2 regions of the Peribacillus sp. FSL M8-0224 genome follow, and region 1 is predicted to be linked to the other one. Evidence: riboswitches for the same ligand, from Rfam matches in the RefSeq annotation. Region 1 holds a riboswitch; the other holds the start of a gene.
What was found. Region 1 has a riboswitch for glycine ahead of gcvT (glycine cleavage system aminomethyltransferase GcvT). Riboswitches for the same ligand answer to the same signal wherever they lie in the genome.

Region 1 (7,633 bases):
ACAATATGAAGATAAGGTACGAAGACGAGTGGATGGTATGGGGCATGAGGTCATCTTGCAGAACATTTCGGAATTCCGGGTCGATAAGGATGGAAGTGTCATTGTTATAAATATAACGGATAAAGCAGGGACTACTTTCAGTCGAAGATTTCATCCCTTCTTTAGGAATGATACGAAAGTCGATGAATAATCAAAAAGGAGTCGTTTTCCCGATGGTCATGATTGTGGCGAGTGTTTTCATCATGTTCACGATACTAATGATCGACCAGTTTATCATTGATAAAAAGTTTTATAAAGAAGTGGAAGAGTCGCTTGTGGCCGACCATCTTGTCCATCTAGCCATCAAGGATGTGACGGCAGAGTGGGGCGAAGAAATCCCGAAAATCATCCAGGGGGAAAAATCATATCCCAAGGGTGTGGTGCGATATTCCTTAATGAAGCAAGAAGGTCCTTACGTCTATATCGAGTTTTCTTCCAAAACTAAAAATGACCGAGAGGGAAGGGTCATCATTCAATACGATAAAGAAGCGGGGGAAGTGAAAGAATGGTTGGAGAAGCAAGCTATGTAATACCAAAACGACAGGTTCACGTGTTCAGGGAGCAAGGGAAGGAATAAAAAAAGCGTAAACCGGACATACTTTGCGTAGGGTGATGATTTTATATGTCTACAAACGCTTATATTAAATATCTGACGCAGCAGCTTGTCGAGTATTTCAATCTGACGAAAAAAGAACGAAAAGAAAAACGCCGTCACAGAAAAGAGGATAAAAACCATGGTATGTCCCATTGGTTTGGCATTGTCCCTTTTGCTTTGTCGATGTTTGTAAGGAAAACGATCAAAAAGTAAAACAGATGTCCTGAACTTTGGACATCTGTTTTTTTGTTCTTTACTTATCCCAACGCCCTATCTGAAAGGTAAAATAATCCTCCGTTGATGATGGATATTCTGATGTTGGGTTCATACTGTGCTTTTAGTGCTTCTTTTTCGGTATAATAGCTCTCACTTTTTTCGTCCATATCCTTGTAAAAATGCTCCAATAAATTCAAGTCATTCTGCCAGCGCAGCATTGCCTCCTCCGCCCAGGAATGGTCATCATCCTCGAAACTGGTTCTGATGTATGTATCCAGTCTTGCCAATCCACTCTTGGGCATGATCAAAGGTGAAAGTGTAAAGGAGTAATCCGGTATTTTCGGGGTGACGTTAATCGGTAAAACCCGATGGTGAAACCCTTCCATTATTTCACCCGAGATTAAATTCAATCCGATTGACATGAAAGTATCTTTTTTGCGGTCGCATTGATACGATATTTTCACATTCAAGGTCAGCCAAGGAAACAAAGGATTATTTCTGCCTTTTGATGGAGGCGTATTCTCAAAAAGTCTAGTATACCCTGCCAGCTTTTTGGTTGATTGAATAATCTGGTGAAGGCGAGGGGAGCCAAAATGAATCATTTCTCCCTTTAAATCGGATGGAGCTTGTTCTGGGTCGGTAATGAAAGTGATCTGTGCCGGGTTCGGAACACCTCCTGTTTTTTCTAGATAATGCCAATAAAAGGGTCTGTTCATTAATTCCTTATCCATTTCAATCGTCAATTGCACTGTAAGGTGGGTTGGTGCATTATCCAGTATTTCACAATCGTTGGCTTTAAAGAAAGTGATTAAAAAATCATGAATTTCCCGTTGCTGCATGAACCTCACCTTCCTTCATTGATTGAGCGAATTGGATCAATGATGAAAAATTATCCATCTTGATTTTCATTTCGCCCTCTGTTTTGGACTCGCCGACCACATCAATTAAATATTCTTCAATGTTGTTAATATCCAGTTTGGTTAGAATATCATCCAATTCACCGATTACTTTTTCAAATAAATTTATTTTTTCGTATAGTAACTTCAGTATATGTTCTTCAACTGTATTTTTCGTGGCAAAGTTATAAATCATCACATCTTCTTCCTGACCAAGGCGGTGGATCCGTCCAATTCTCTGTTCAAGCCTCATTGGGTTCCATGGCAGGTCAAAATTAATCAAGTGATGGCAAAACTGAAGGTTTATCCCTTCCCCGCCAGCTTCTGTTGCGATTAATACCTGAATATTCTTTTGGAATAATTCTCGCATCCAGTCTTTCTTTCCGCGCTTAAAACCGCCCCGGAAAGGAACAGAAGAAATTCCATTCTGCTGTAGGTACCATTGGAGATATAGTTGAGTCGCCCTATATTCCGTAAAGATAATTACTTTGTCATCAATTTTCTTGATCAGTTCCAAAGCTTTTTCAGCCTTTGAGTTCTGGACCGTTTCATTCACTTTAGTAAATAAATCATCAAGCTTTGCCAAAAAATCAGGGGAAGGCTGATCGTATTTATCTCTCATATTCTTTAATGTATAAAAGACAGCCTCTCTGCTGCTGCATGCTTCCCTTTGGAGAGTGAGAGCCGAAAAGGCGCTTCCTTTTGATCCATCCGAAATTGGCTTGAATTTGGAAACAGCATCATACAATGCTTGTTCCGTTGGAGAAAATTCAATGGTGATGGTTTCCACATGCCGTTTTGTCCATTCAATGCCAGTATCGGCCCGCCGGTTTCGAATCATGACAGTGTTGACCAGTTCCTTTAGGTGTTCATCTTCAGTTATGTTCCGGCCTTTCCCTTTATACTTTTCCGAAAAGAGTGAGGCATTTCCCAAGTGGCCCGGTTTCAATAACGAAACGAGGTGGAATATCTCCTCGACTTTATTTTGAATCGGAGTGGCTGTCAGGAGTAAGCAAAATTTCTTTTTCAGATTTTGGACGAATTCATAGTTCTTCGTCTTATTATTTTTAAGTTTATGAGCTTCATCAATAATGATGAAGTCATATTCCTGAGTAAAGATGATATCTCGATGTGGAGCGCGTTTCGCTGTATCAATGGATGAAATGACTACATCACAGGAGTCCCAGACATAACTTTTTCTCTGAACGACTGCCGGAATATGGAACTTGGTATTCAATTCAAATGCCCATTGTGTGACAAGGGAAGCCGGAACAAGGATCAATACTTTTTTTACAAGGCCCCTAATCATATACTCTTTTAGGATCAAGCCTGCTTCAATTGTTTTTCCCAGCCCTACCTCATCAGCCAAAATGGCTTTTCCATTCATCTTTTCCACTACTTGCTTCGCCGCTTCCAATTGATGGGGAAGCGGGGTTAGCTGAGGAAGGTGCTTGGGCGCCTGTAAACCTTCAAAATCAGGGATGATAAGGTTTTCCTCCATTTGAACCGCCAACTTATAAAGCTCCCAATTTCCCCATGGACCGTCATTTTCCATCTTTTGCAGAAACTCGTCATTCCATTCAGAATTGAAGGATATATTGATTTTCATAGAAATAACTCCCTCTTAAATCATAATTTCCTTAATATAAGGTCAAAACCCGAACATTTCATATGTGAAGTAAGAAAAATATTTCTCTTCAAAAGATATTGCAGAGATAAGATTCTTAGGGTAGGATATAAGTATATTTAGAAAATTCCAATTTCCAAACGCTACAAAGAATGTTTGTACATTAATTTTGCAGTTCGCGTTTTCTTAGTATGGGCTATAGGCTCCTAATTTATCCAAGATTACTGAAGGAGATCAGTCAAACGGTTTCTGAAGTTTTAGGAGAATTGGCAGAGAATGCATCCCATTTATGCTAAAAGGTTTTACCAATGCTTGGGGCTTATTCGTTTCCTTTCAATGGTAGACCATTTATATGCGGGTGAAGATAAGGGGAGAGACTACGGATGTAGCGCCGAAGGAGCAAACTTAGCAGTGAATCTCTCAGGCAAAAGAACTCTTATTGGACGCAACTCTGGAGAGCGCCGCCTGTTATGGACGGCCACCAAAGGGGAAAACCTATTACATAGGTAAACTTTCAGGTTTCAGGACAGAGAAAAAGCTCAAACGGGCTTTCTCTGTCCTTTTTTGTGCTTTTTTCACATCATGAATCAGGATGTATCTGATGCGTAATGACAAGAAGCTTTTGATAATGAAGCCAATTAATTTTTTAAAAAATCTGAAGGGGGTCATGTTTTGACCAATTTAAACAGAACACCACTATTTGAGGTTTATCGTGAATATGGAGGTAAAACGATTGATTTTGGCGGCTGGGAACTTCCTGTCCAATTTTCGGGTATAAAAGATGAACATGAAGCCGTACGGACAAAAGCGGGGTTATTTGATGTTTCCCATATGGGGGAAGTCGATGTTAAGGGGCCTGGGAGCCTTTCCTTTTTACAGAAGATGCTGACCAATGATATATCAAAGCTGCAACAAGGCGGTGCCCAATATACCGCCATGTGTTATGAAAACGGAGGCACGGTTGATGATCTTATCGTGTATAAAAGGGCTGAGGACGACTATCTGCTCGTGGTCAATGCAGCGAATACAGAAAAAGATTTCAATTGGCTGCAAGCTAATTTAACGGAAGATGCCCAAATTACGAATGTATCAAGTGACTATACACAGCTGGCACTTCAAGGACCGGCTGCAGAGAAGATATTACAAAAACTATCGGGAAGTACTGACTTAAGTGAAATTGGATTTTTCAGGTTCAAGGATCATGTCATGATTAACGGTATCTCCACGCTGGTATCCCGTACTGGATACACTGGTGAAGATGGTTTTGAGATATATAGCGACAGTGAAAATGGCCCTGCCCTTTGGAAGGCGATTATGGATGCCGGTAAGGAAGAGGGGGTTCAGCCGATTGGTTTAGGTGCTCGTGATACCCTGCGTTTTGAAGCGAAACTGCCGCTGTATGGGCAGGAGCTTTCAGCGGACATCACCCCGATAGAAGCCGGGATTGGTTTTGCAGTAAAAGTGGATAAGGAAGTTGATTTTTTCGGGAAAGCCGTTCTTGCTGAGCAAAAGGAGAAAGGGGCTCCCCGAAAGCTTGTGGGAATTGAAATGATTGACCGTGGCATTCCACGTCATGGGTATAAGGTCTACAGCGGTGATGAAGTCATTGGCGAGGTCACGACTGGTACCCAATCGCCAACATTGAAGAAAAACGTTGGATTGGTACTTATCGATAAGGAATTTTCGGTTCTGGATGCGGAAGTCGAAGTGGAAATCCGTTCCAAACGTTTGAAAGCCGTTATAATACAAACACCTTTTTATAAAAAACCACGTAAATAGAGGGGAATGGTCATTAGATGAAACATCGTTATTTACCCATGACAGAGCAAGATAAACAAGAAATGCTGGAAGCGATAGGGGTATCCACTGCTGAAGAACTTTTCAATGATATCCCTGAAAGCGTTCGTTTTCAAGGAGAATACGATATCAAGCCTGCTAAATCGGAACCTGCATTAATGAAAGAATTATCAAGGCTTGCTGCAAAGAATGCGGACCTTAAAAATTATGCTTCCTTCCTTGGTGCGGGTGTCTATGACCATTACGCCCCGGTCATCGTCGATCATGTTCTTTCCCGTTCTGAGTTTTATACGGCTTATACACCGTATCAGCCTGAAATTTCACAGGGCGAGCTTCAAGCAATCTTTGAATATCAAACGATGATATGTGAATTGACGGGCATGGATGTGGCTAACTCCTCCATGTATGACGGCGGGACGGCGCTGGCTGAAGCAGCGATGCTTGCTTCAGGACAGACAAGGCGGAAGAAGATTCTCATTTCAGGAACCGTTCATCCTGAATCAAGAGAAGTTGTGAAGACATATGCGAAAGGGCAACGCGTGGAAGTGATCGAAATTCCTCATAAAGACGGTGTGACGGACTTAGCTGCTTTAAGGGAATTGGCAAATGATGACATTGCAGGAGTGATCGTGCAATATCCGAACTTTTTTGGCCGGATCGAGCCATTGAAAGAAATGGAAGAAATCATTCATGGCGTCAAGTCCATGTTTATCGTTTCCAGTAATCCGCTTGCTTTGGGAGCTTTGACATCCCCTGGTGCACTCGGTGCAGATATCGTAACGGGGGATGCTCAGCCATTCGGCATTCCAGCGGCATTCGGTGGACCTCATTGTGGATATTTTGCGGTTACTAATAAATTTGTACGGAAAGTTCCGGGCAGACTCGTCGGTCAGACGGTTGATGAGAATGGAAAAAGAGGGTTTGTACTGACGCTTCAAGCTCGTGAACAGCACATTCGCCGTGACAAAGCCACATCCAACATATGTTCCAATCAAGCTTTGAATGCCTTGGCAGCTTCTGTTGCAATGACCGCGCTTGGGAAAAAGGGTGTCAAAGAAATGGCCGTGCAAAATATTCAAAAAGCACATTATGCGAAAAAAGCAATTATGGCAAAAGGGGTGGAAGTGATATTCGACGGTCCTTCGTTTAATGAATTTGTCATTAAACTGCCTGCTCCGTTTTCAGAAATCAATAAAAACCTTTTTGAAAAAGGGATGATCGGCGGCTTCGATTTAGGTACGGTTTATCCTGAATTGAAAGACCATATGCTGGTTGCGGTAACTGAACTAAGAACAAAAGAAGAAATTGATGCACTTGCGCAGGAATTGGGGGATCAACATGAATAATCAAGATCAATCACTCATTTTTGAAATCAGTACTTCCGGCCGGATCGGGTACAGTCTGCCAGAAATGGATGTTGCAACTATTCCGCTCGAAGAAATTCTTCCTGCCGACTACATCCGTGAAGAAGAGCCAAAGCTTCCTGAGGTGTCCGAACTGGATATCATGCGTCACTATACTGCACTTTCCAAACGGAATCATGGGGTGGATTCGGGCTTTTATCCACTGGGTTCATGCACGATGAAATATAATCCGAAAATAAATGAAAATGTGGCACGCTTCAACGGTTTTGCCCATATCCATCCATATCAAGATCCCGCTACTGTACAAGGAGCATTGGGACTATTATTTGATTTGCAGGAACACTTAACGGAAATCACCGGGATGGATCAAGTGACATTACAGCCTGCAGCAGGTGCCCACGGTGAATGGACAGGATTGATGATGATTCGCGCTTTTCACGAAGCGAATGGAGATACAGAACGGACGAAAGTGATTGTACCTGATTCGGCCCATGGTACTAATCCTGCCTCTGCCACTGTTGCCGGACTAGAAACGATTACAGTTAAGTCCGATGAAAATGGGTTAGTCGACCTTGAAGATTTAAAACGTGTTGTCGGACCTGATACGGCGGCCTTGATGCTGACGAACCCCAATACATTGGGATTGTTTGAAGAAAATATTTTGGAAATGGCACAACTTGTCCATGACGCAGGTGGGAAGCTTTATTATGATGGAGCGAATCTGAATGCAGTCCTATCAAAAGCACGACCGGGTGACATGGGCTTTGATGTGGTTCATTTAAATCTCCATAAAACATTCACAGGCCCGCATGGAGGCGGCGGCCCGGGTTCTGGTCCTGTAGGTGTGAAGTCCGACTTGATTCCTTACTTGCCTAAACCTCTTATAGTCAAGCAAGGTGAGCAATTCGTCCTTGATTATGATCGTCCGCAATCCATTGGTAGGGTAAAACCTTATTATGGTAATTTCGGAATAAACGTGAGGGCATATACGTACATCCGTTCAATGGGTCCTGATGGCCTTAAAGCCGTCACAGAGAACGCGGTCATCAATGCCAATTATATGATGCGCAAGTTGGAACCTTATTTTGACTTACCATAT
Region 2 (7,633 bases), 3.0 Mb from region 1:
TGAAGCAAATTGCCGAGCTACAGTAAATGGCTCACTGTATGAGGTGGAAACTGTTCCGACAAGCCCTATTCTTGATGTGAAAGCAGCGAGTGCGGATAAAATGGTAAGTGGTTCAAATCGATTTAAGAAATGCGGTATTGACTTCTCATTGATAAACAATCCGTCAGCAATGAAAAGTAAATCGAACTTTCCCTCTTCAGCCTTCTGGGCCTGCTCCTTATAAAATTCAAGACTAACACTGGCATCTGCTTGAATGTCTGGATGTCTCCAACCAGATATACTCCCTCCAACTCCATGAATAAGCGCTCCAAATTTCAACTTTCTCTGTTCAGACATCGATACTCCTCCTTTAATTAGTCGGTTTTCAACTATGCTGACATCCCACATCTCCCCTAATTGCTGAGGCCCTTTTAATTTTGGCTCGTAACGTGTTTCACTTCAGATAAGGCTAATTGAAGTGGACTCAACAATCGAAAAGATCTGAACCTTTCTGCTTCCTTTAAAATTGGCGAATGTAGGATAAACTCATCTACCCCGTACTTTTCATGTAAATTTGCTAAGACTTCTTTTACATAAGAAGGAGTTCCAGCAATAATATCGGAATCCTGTTCTTCTATTTCGTAAAGCTCCCCAGACTGCTTCCCGAATAACTCTGCTTGCGCTAAGGTTTGGACCGTGACAGAGCGACCGCTTTTGAGATGAACTTTCACAATCTTCTGATCACCTGTTAACTGTTCCGCTTCATGTTGTGAAGGAGCAGCAATCACTGAAACCGATACCTTAAAGCTACCTGTTGGATAGATACTTTGGTAAATGTGTGCAGCATCTTCAAGTACAGTTTCATTACTGTTGATAAATCGAGCAAATACATAAGCTATCCCAAGTTCAGCTGCTAACCTGGCACTGTCGGCACTTGCACCAAGCAGAAACAGCTTAGGCTTTTCGGAAGGTAGCGGTGTCGCTTGAATGCCTGCAAGCGGGTGAGTTTCATTAACTGAATTTTCGATTATTTCTTGCAGGAAAGATAACCGCTCTTCGAAATCTTTTCCATCATTCACAGTTCCAAACTGTAGCGCCTTCGTTGATAAGGGGAGCCCACCTGGTGCCTTTCCGATGCCAAGGTCTACCCTGCCTGGCGAAAGATTCGATAATACGTGAAAGTTTTCCGCCACTTTATATGGACTATAATGCTGAAGCATAACACCTCCGGACCCTACCCGAATCGACTTTGTCTGAGCTAATAAATAAGAAATCAAAACTTCCGGGGAAGACCCCGCCAGCTGTTCGGCATGATGATGTTCCGATACCCAGAAACGGGTATACCCCCACTCTTCTGCAAGTCTGGCCAGATTAATGGTTTGCTGTAGTGCATCAAATGCTGAAGCCCCTGGAAATATCGGGCTCTGGTCTAAAATGCCAAGCTTATAACTCATATTCTCTCCTCCTATTTAATTCAAAGTTTACTTATGCGAATAATTATATTTTGACATATCCTATCACCTAAAACATGCTAATGGCAATGGTTTTACTAATAGAAAAAAATATTGTATTGATAGAAAATATCTATCAATTCGATTGTATCTGTAATTGCTGATGGTTTTTCTCAAATTTCCTTATTGATAAAAGAATGTCTTTCCATAATAAAGGGGATTCCATCCCGTGATTTAAATGCGTCAGATAGATGTGCTGCTTTATCTTGATTAAATGTGACACATCCACTTCAATCAAAGTTCCCTGTTCTAACTCTTTTTTAATACATAAGTACGGTAAAAATCCGATACAGCTTCTGCTAAGAATTAGCGACTTCGCCACTTCCAGGTGATCAACCTGAAAATCAATGCGCGGCTCTACATTTGATACTTCAAAAATTTTATGAACGTGGTTCCAGTCAAGCGCACCACACTCAAAAAATACCAACGGCTGCATTGCTAATTCCTGTACTGTTAGCCCAGTTCGAAGTTGAAATGGATGTCCTGGATACACGACTAAACGAATTGAATTATCAAGGGTTTTGTAATTTTGCAGACCACTATGTGTAACATCCTTCATAAAGGCTATATCAACCTGTTTCTGAAGCAATTTTTCCATTAATGCATCATTTGTTGCTGAAATAAATTTAAAGCGTAAATTTGGGTTTTCCTTTTTCCATAGAGGAAGAGCAAATGGAATAAAGTATTGCGATGTAATGATATTAGCCCCTATCGTTATTTCCTCCAGTTCGCTTCCTGTTTTCAACTGCTTTTTCCCCTGGTGAAAGGTACGAATTATTTGATCCGCAAATGGAATGAAGGCTTTCCCTTTTTCAGTTAAAATAATTCCTCTTCCTTGCCTCTCAAATAATACTGAATCGAGTTCACTCTCAAGCGTCTTAATCCTTGCCGAAACCGTTGGCTGTGATAAAAACATTGCCTCTGCGGCTTTATGAAAACTATTAAGGTGAACAACATACATAAAAGCTTCAATATGATCAATATTCATCTTGCCAACTCCTTTTTCCAAAATGAACGCAAAAAGCTCCTGTTCGCTTATCGCGTTCAGGAGCTTTCGGTTGTCCAATCAGCTCATCCTCTTATAATGATTCTTTCTCCGATTTTAATCTGATAAATCCAATAAGTAAAGTATAATTTAAATAACTGAACAACGAATAAGTCACGATTTTTTTTCATTATCTTACAATTTGATATCAATATGCAGATGAAAATTTCAGGATTCTAAGTAAATAAAACGAATAATTCCGTTCTCTTTCTGCCCGCTTTTCAATCCTAAGGATGCACCTTTTTTACGAATTTGGATTGTTAAATTGTTTACCCCAATGGACTTTTTTGGCCTTTTCAGAACTTTTCCAAGCTGTACATCCTGTCTACGTTATATTTTTTTCTTCTTATAAAAAAGAAAAGAAAGGTCATCCTAATGGAGTAATTCTAATAATGACATAAGGAGAGAAACTACATGCCTCAACAACAAATTGATATCAATCAATTAAATCAAGCAAAAGCAAACGTTACCCTTACGCAAACCTTACTTTCACAAGCAATTGAAAAATCTTCCTCGGATCCAACTTTGGCACAAGAAGCCATTAAACAAGCGGCTCAAGAAATCGCACAAGCCCAATCTTCCGTAAATCAGGTTTACAGTACAGTACAAGCTCAGCAAGCGGAATGATTCTGGGGATTATCTCGATTAATTGATTCAAAACAAGAAGAAAGAGGCCTATATCCAAATTCAGGAATAGGCCTTTATATAACGAATGTTTTTGGTGAATCCAAGCTTTTTCAACCCCACTTATTTAATGGCGGTATGCTTTGTGGGAACTTAAACGCATTGTATGGATCATACCTCGTTTTCACTACTCGAAGCCGTTTAAAATTTCCTCCATATTAAGCAACTGGTCAATCTTTAATGGTGTAACGATACGCCCGGTAAGCTTTGTTCTTTCCAAAAGATAGCCCCTTCCTCGGGCAACATCCTATGAAAAAATCTGGCAAGAAGACATATTCCTAAGCTTATTGATTCATTCCCCCTGCTGGCCCCCTTGTTACGGGGGCAAATTAGCTACACTCGTGAGTTTCGCTGTTTTACTCGTGAATTCAACGACTTTACCCGTGAGTTTCGCTGTTTTACTCGTGAATTCAACGTCTTCTCGTGAGTTTTGCTGTTTTACTCGTGAATTCAACGACTTTACTCGCGAATTTCGCTGTTTTACTCGTGAATTCAACGACTTTACTCGTGAGTTTCGCTGTTTTACTCGTGAATTCAACTTCTTCTCGTGAGTTTTGCTGTTTTACTCGTGAATTCAACGACTTTACTCGCGAATTTCGCTGTTTTACTCGTGAATTCAACGACTTTACTCGTGAGTTTCGCTGTTTTACTCGTGAATCCAACGACTTTACTCGTGAGTTTCGCTGTTTTACTCGTGAATCCAACGACTTTACTCGTGAGTTTCGCTGTTTTACTCGTGAATTCCACAATTGATCTACAAGGACAAAAAAGGCCCTTCTCGAATTAGAGAAGGGCTTTTTAATAGAATTTCTTATCCTGAAATCTCATCATCGGATTTAACGTCCAATGGTGTTCGTTTATCCATTTTCAGCATGTAATAACTTGCTATTACCAAGGCTAGGAAAACGATCCCGACAACCAAGGAAATCCTTGTACTAGGATTGATCCACATACCTACCAGCACCATCAGTAAAAAGGCTATTGTCGCATAGTTACTGTAAGGGGCCAACGGCATTTTGAACGGATGTTTCTCCATTTCAGCGGCATTTACCTTTCTGAATTTAAGCTCACTGATCAGTAAGACAAACCATGGAATCATCCCAGGTAAAACACTCGCACTGTACACATAAAGGAATACTTGCGGCGGTGCAAGATAGTTCAGGATAACTCCGATGCCCAATCCTAAAAGTACAGCGATCGTACAATATGCCGGCACTCCATTTTTAGATACTTTAGCAAAGATTTTCGGAGCTTGGCCATTCAATGCCAGTGTGTAAAGCATACGCCCTGCACTGAAAATACCACTGTTGCATCCAGACATTGCCGCAGTGATTACGACAAAATTGATGATGCCTGCTGCTGCTGTGATACCTATTTTAGCAAAGGTTGAAACGAATGGGCTGCCTAAGTCATCCAGTTGATCCCAAGGGAAGACTGTCACGATGACGAATATGGCACCAATATAGAAAATTAATATGCGCCATATGATTGATTGGATCGCTTTTGTTACGGTCTTCGTTGGGTCTTTCGCTTCTCCGGCTGTGATGCCGATAAGCTCAACGCCTTGATAGGAAGCCACGACAAGCGAAAGCGCAAAGAAGAATCCTGTCCAGCCTCCCGTAAAGAAGCCGCCATTTTCCCAAAGATTCGATAATCCAATCGCATCCCCGCCATTCCCTATTCCAAAGAAGATAAGGCCTAGGCCGGCAACGATCATCAATATAATCGTTATGATTTTTATAAGTGCAAACCAGAATTCAAATTCCCCGAAGGATTTAACGGAAATGAGGTTGGCCGCTCCCAAGATGAACATGGCGACCACACCTGGTATCCAGGCCGGTAACTCCGGGAACCAATATTGCATATACAAGCCAACCGCAATGATTTCGGACATTCCGACGATTACCCATTGAAACCAATTGCTCCAAGCAGTCATATAACCTGCCAAAGGATGTATATAGCTGCTCGCAAAGGTTGCAAAAGAACCTGTAGTCGGTTCTAAATAAAGCATCTCACCCATGGAACGCATGATGAAAAATATAAAAATACCTGCGATGGCATAAGCAAGCATTACAGAGGGCCCTGTCCATTTGATCGTGCTCGCCGATCCCATGAATAACCCGACACCGATGGTTCCGCCCAAAGCTATCATTTGAATGTGACGTGATTCTAGCCCTCTCTTTAATTCCTTGTTCGACATGTTTAACTCCCCCAGATGCAATATCGGTAATGCTTTTCTATCCTTACCACGAACTTATTAATTATTGCGGTTAGAAATGCTCTATCGAAAAAATATCAATAACACTTCATTTATGTTTTCTTATCTTATAATAGTAAATATTCTGTAAAAATACAATTGTATTTTTGAAATAAACAGTTGCCAAATATATCTTGGCAATTTTCCTAATCGAAAAATATCATTTTTAAAAAATGATGATCAATATTTCATAATAGTGATCATCCAAAAAAATAAATTTTTCAAGTACCTTTATAAAAATTAAGACCACTATTAAACTACAGATAATGCCTGTTTCCTTTCAAAAAAATTGTTGACCTACCGAAAAATAGATGATAGAATTCCAATATTATTTTATAAGCATAATGAATGATCAAGCAGTGGAAAATTATACTGACTGACTTTCTTCACAACCGCATAAAAGCAAGCGATGAATGCTATGGATGACACTATAGCAGGAGCAGCTTCTGGAGAGACTGTACAAGATGCAGCGCCGAAGGATTCACAATCTCAGGCAAAAGGACAGAAGAGTAACGAATGATATATTGTTATTCTGAACCCTTTAAGAGATTGGTATTATCCAATCTCTTTTTTTATTGTCCATTTTGTGATTGGACTAAAACAACAAATGGGAAAGGCAAGCTGGACGACAATCACGTCCCTCTCTCCAAGACCATGCAGGTAAACTCATTCACTTCACTACCAAGACTATAAAAACGGGGGCGTACGAATTGGCTAAACAAGAATTAAAAAGAGATTTAAAAAATCGACATGTACAACTGATTGCAATAGGAGGAACCATTGGCACCGGTTTATTTTTAGGTTCCGGAAAAGCCATACAATTGGCGGGGCCTTCCATATTATTCTCTTATCTGATAATAGGGATTGCCTTGTTTTTTGTGATGAGGGCCCTGGGGGAATTGCTCTTATCCAATGCAGGGTATGTATCATTCACTGAATTCGCAACTGAATATGTCGGTCCATGGGCCGGCTTCGTGACAGGTTGGACATATTGGTTTTGTTGGATCATGACCGCAATGGCCGATATCATAGCTGTCGGTGTTTATATGCAATATTGGTTTGATGTCCCTCAATGGATTCCGGCTCTGCTATGCCTGGTCATTCTGTTAGGATTGAACCTATTGACCGTTAAGATCTTTGGCGAATTGGAATTCTGGTTTGCCATCATTAAAGTAATCACGATAATCGCCTTGATCATCGTAGGAATCTTCCTTCTGATCATCGGCTTCAATACCAATAGCGGAACGGTTTCCCTAACGAACCTATGGAATCATGGGGGCATGTTCCCTAATGGCATTTCTGGATTCCTATTATCTTTACAGCTGGTCGTCTTCTCATTTGTCGGTGTCGAATTGGTCGGGGTTTCTGCAGCAGAAACGGCAAACCCGAGAAAGAACATTCCATCTGCAATCAATAAAATCCCTGTCCGGATTTTACTTTTCTATGTTGGGGCACTATTCGTCATTCTCTGCGTCAACCCATGGACACAACTGGATGCCACAAGCAGCCCATTTGTAGAGGTCTTTGCGTTAATCGGCATTCCTGTCGCTGCAGGGATCATCAACTTCGTCGTTTTGACATCCGCTGCTTCTGCATGCAACAGCGGTTTATTTTCAACGAGCCGAATACTTTATACGTTAAGCAGGAATGGCGAAGCCCCTGCTAAACTGGAAAAATTAAATAAACAGGCTGTTCCGAGCAATGCCTTATTAACATCCACAATCGTTGTATCAATAGGGGCATTATTAAGCAAACTGATACCTGAACAGGCATTTACCGTCGTGACGACCATCAGTGCCATCTGTTTCATATGGGTATGGAGCATTATCTTGATTTCCCATATCAAATATTCGAAAACAAGGCCTGACCTAAGAGCAAAATCGACTTTCAAGGCTCCTTTTACACCCTTTGTCAATTACGCCATATTAGGATTATTCCTGTTCATCCTTATTGTTATGCTATTCGCTGAAGCTACACGACTATCACTGCTCTTGACCCCAATCTGGTTCATACTTTTGGTAATACTATATAACTCTAGGAAAAAATATAGCTAAAGGAAATAAAGCCTTGAACTCAATATGAATTCAAGGCTTTATCTGTTTTATGAACATATCATTGTTCGGCTGTCTGCGCACAGTTGCTCAAATATATCAGGCA

Region 2: another riboswitch for glycine. It lies ahead of MKX49_RS00955 (amino acid permease); the one in region 1 lies ahead of gcvT (glycine cleavage system aminomethyltransferase GcvT).

The regions. Positions count from the first base shown of each region.
Region 1 is NZ_JBBOOJ010000001.1:3,159,716-3,167,348, reverse strand. It holds gene comGF (competence type IV pilus minor pilin ComGF) at 1-190, shown strand, start outside; gene comGG (competence type IV pilus minor pilin ComGG) at 183-569, shown strand; gene MKX49_RS15120 (YqzE family protein) at 662-847, shown strand; gene MKX49_RS15115 (YqhG family protein) at 892-1,689, opposite strand; gene MKX49_RS15110 (DEAD/DEAH box helicase) at 1,667-3,355, opposite strand; glycine riboswitch at 3,732-3,819, shown strand; glycine riboswitch at 3,823-3,905, shown strand; gene gcvT (glycine cleavage system aminomethyltransferase GcvT) at 4,046-5,152, shown strand; gene gcvPA (aminomethyl-transferring glycine dehydrogenase subunit GcvPA) at 5,170-6,516, shown strand; gene gcvPB (aminomethyl-transferring glycine dehydrogenase subunit GcvPB) at 6,509-7,633, shown strand, end outside.
Region 2 is NZ_JBBOOJ010000001.1:204,200-211,832, reverse strand. It holds gene MKX49_RS00995 (LLM class flavin-dependent oxidoreductase) at 1-336, opposite strand, end outside; gene MKX49_RS00990 (LLM class flavin-dependent oxidoreductase) at 411-1,433, opposite strand; gene MKX49_RS00985 (LysR family transcriptional regulator) at 1,567-2,478, opposite strand; gene MKX49_RS00980 (hypothetical protein) at 2,950-3,162, shown strand; gene MKX49_RS00975 (BBE domain-containing protein) at 3,273-3,347, opposite strand; gene MKX49_RS00970 (hypothetical protein) at 3,630-3,797, opposite strand; gene MKX49_RS00965 (hypothetical protein) at 3,788-4,006, shown strand; gene MKX49_RS00960 (amino acid permease) at 4,031-5,419, opposite strand; glycine riboswitch at 5,913-5,991, shown strand; gene MKX49_RS00955 (amino acid permease) at 6,187-7,530, shown strand.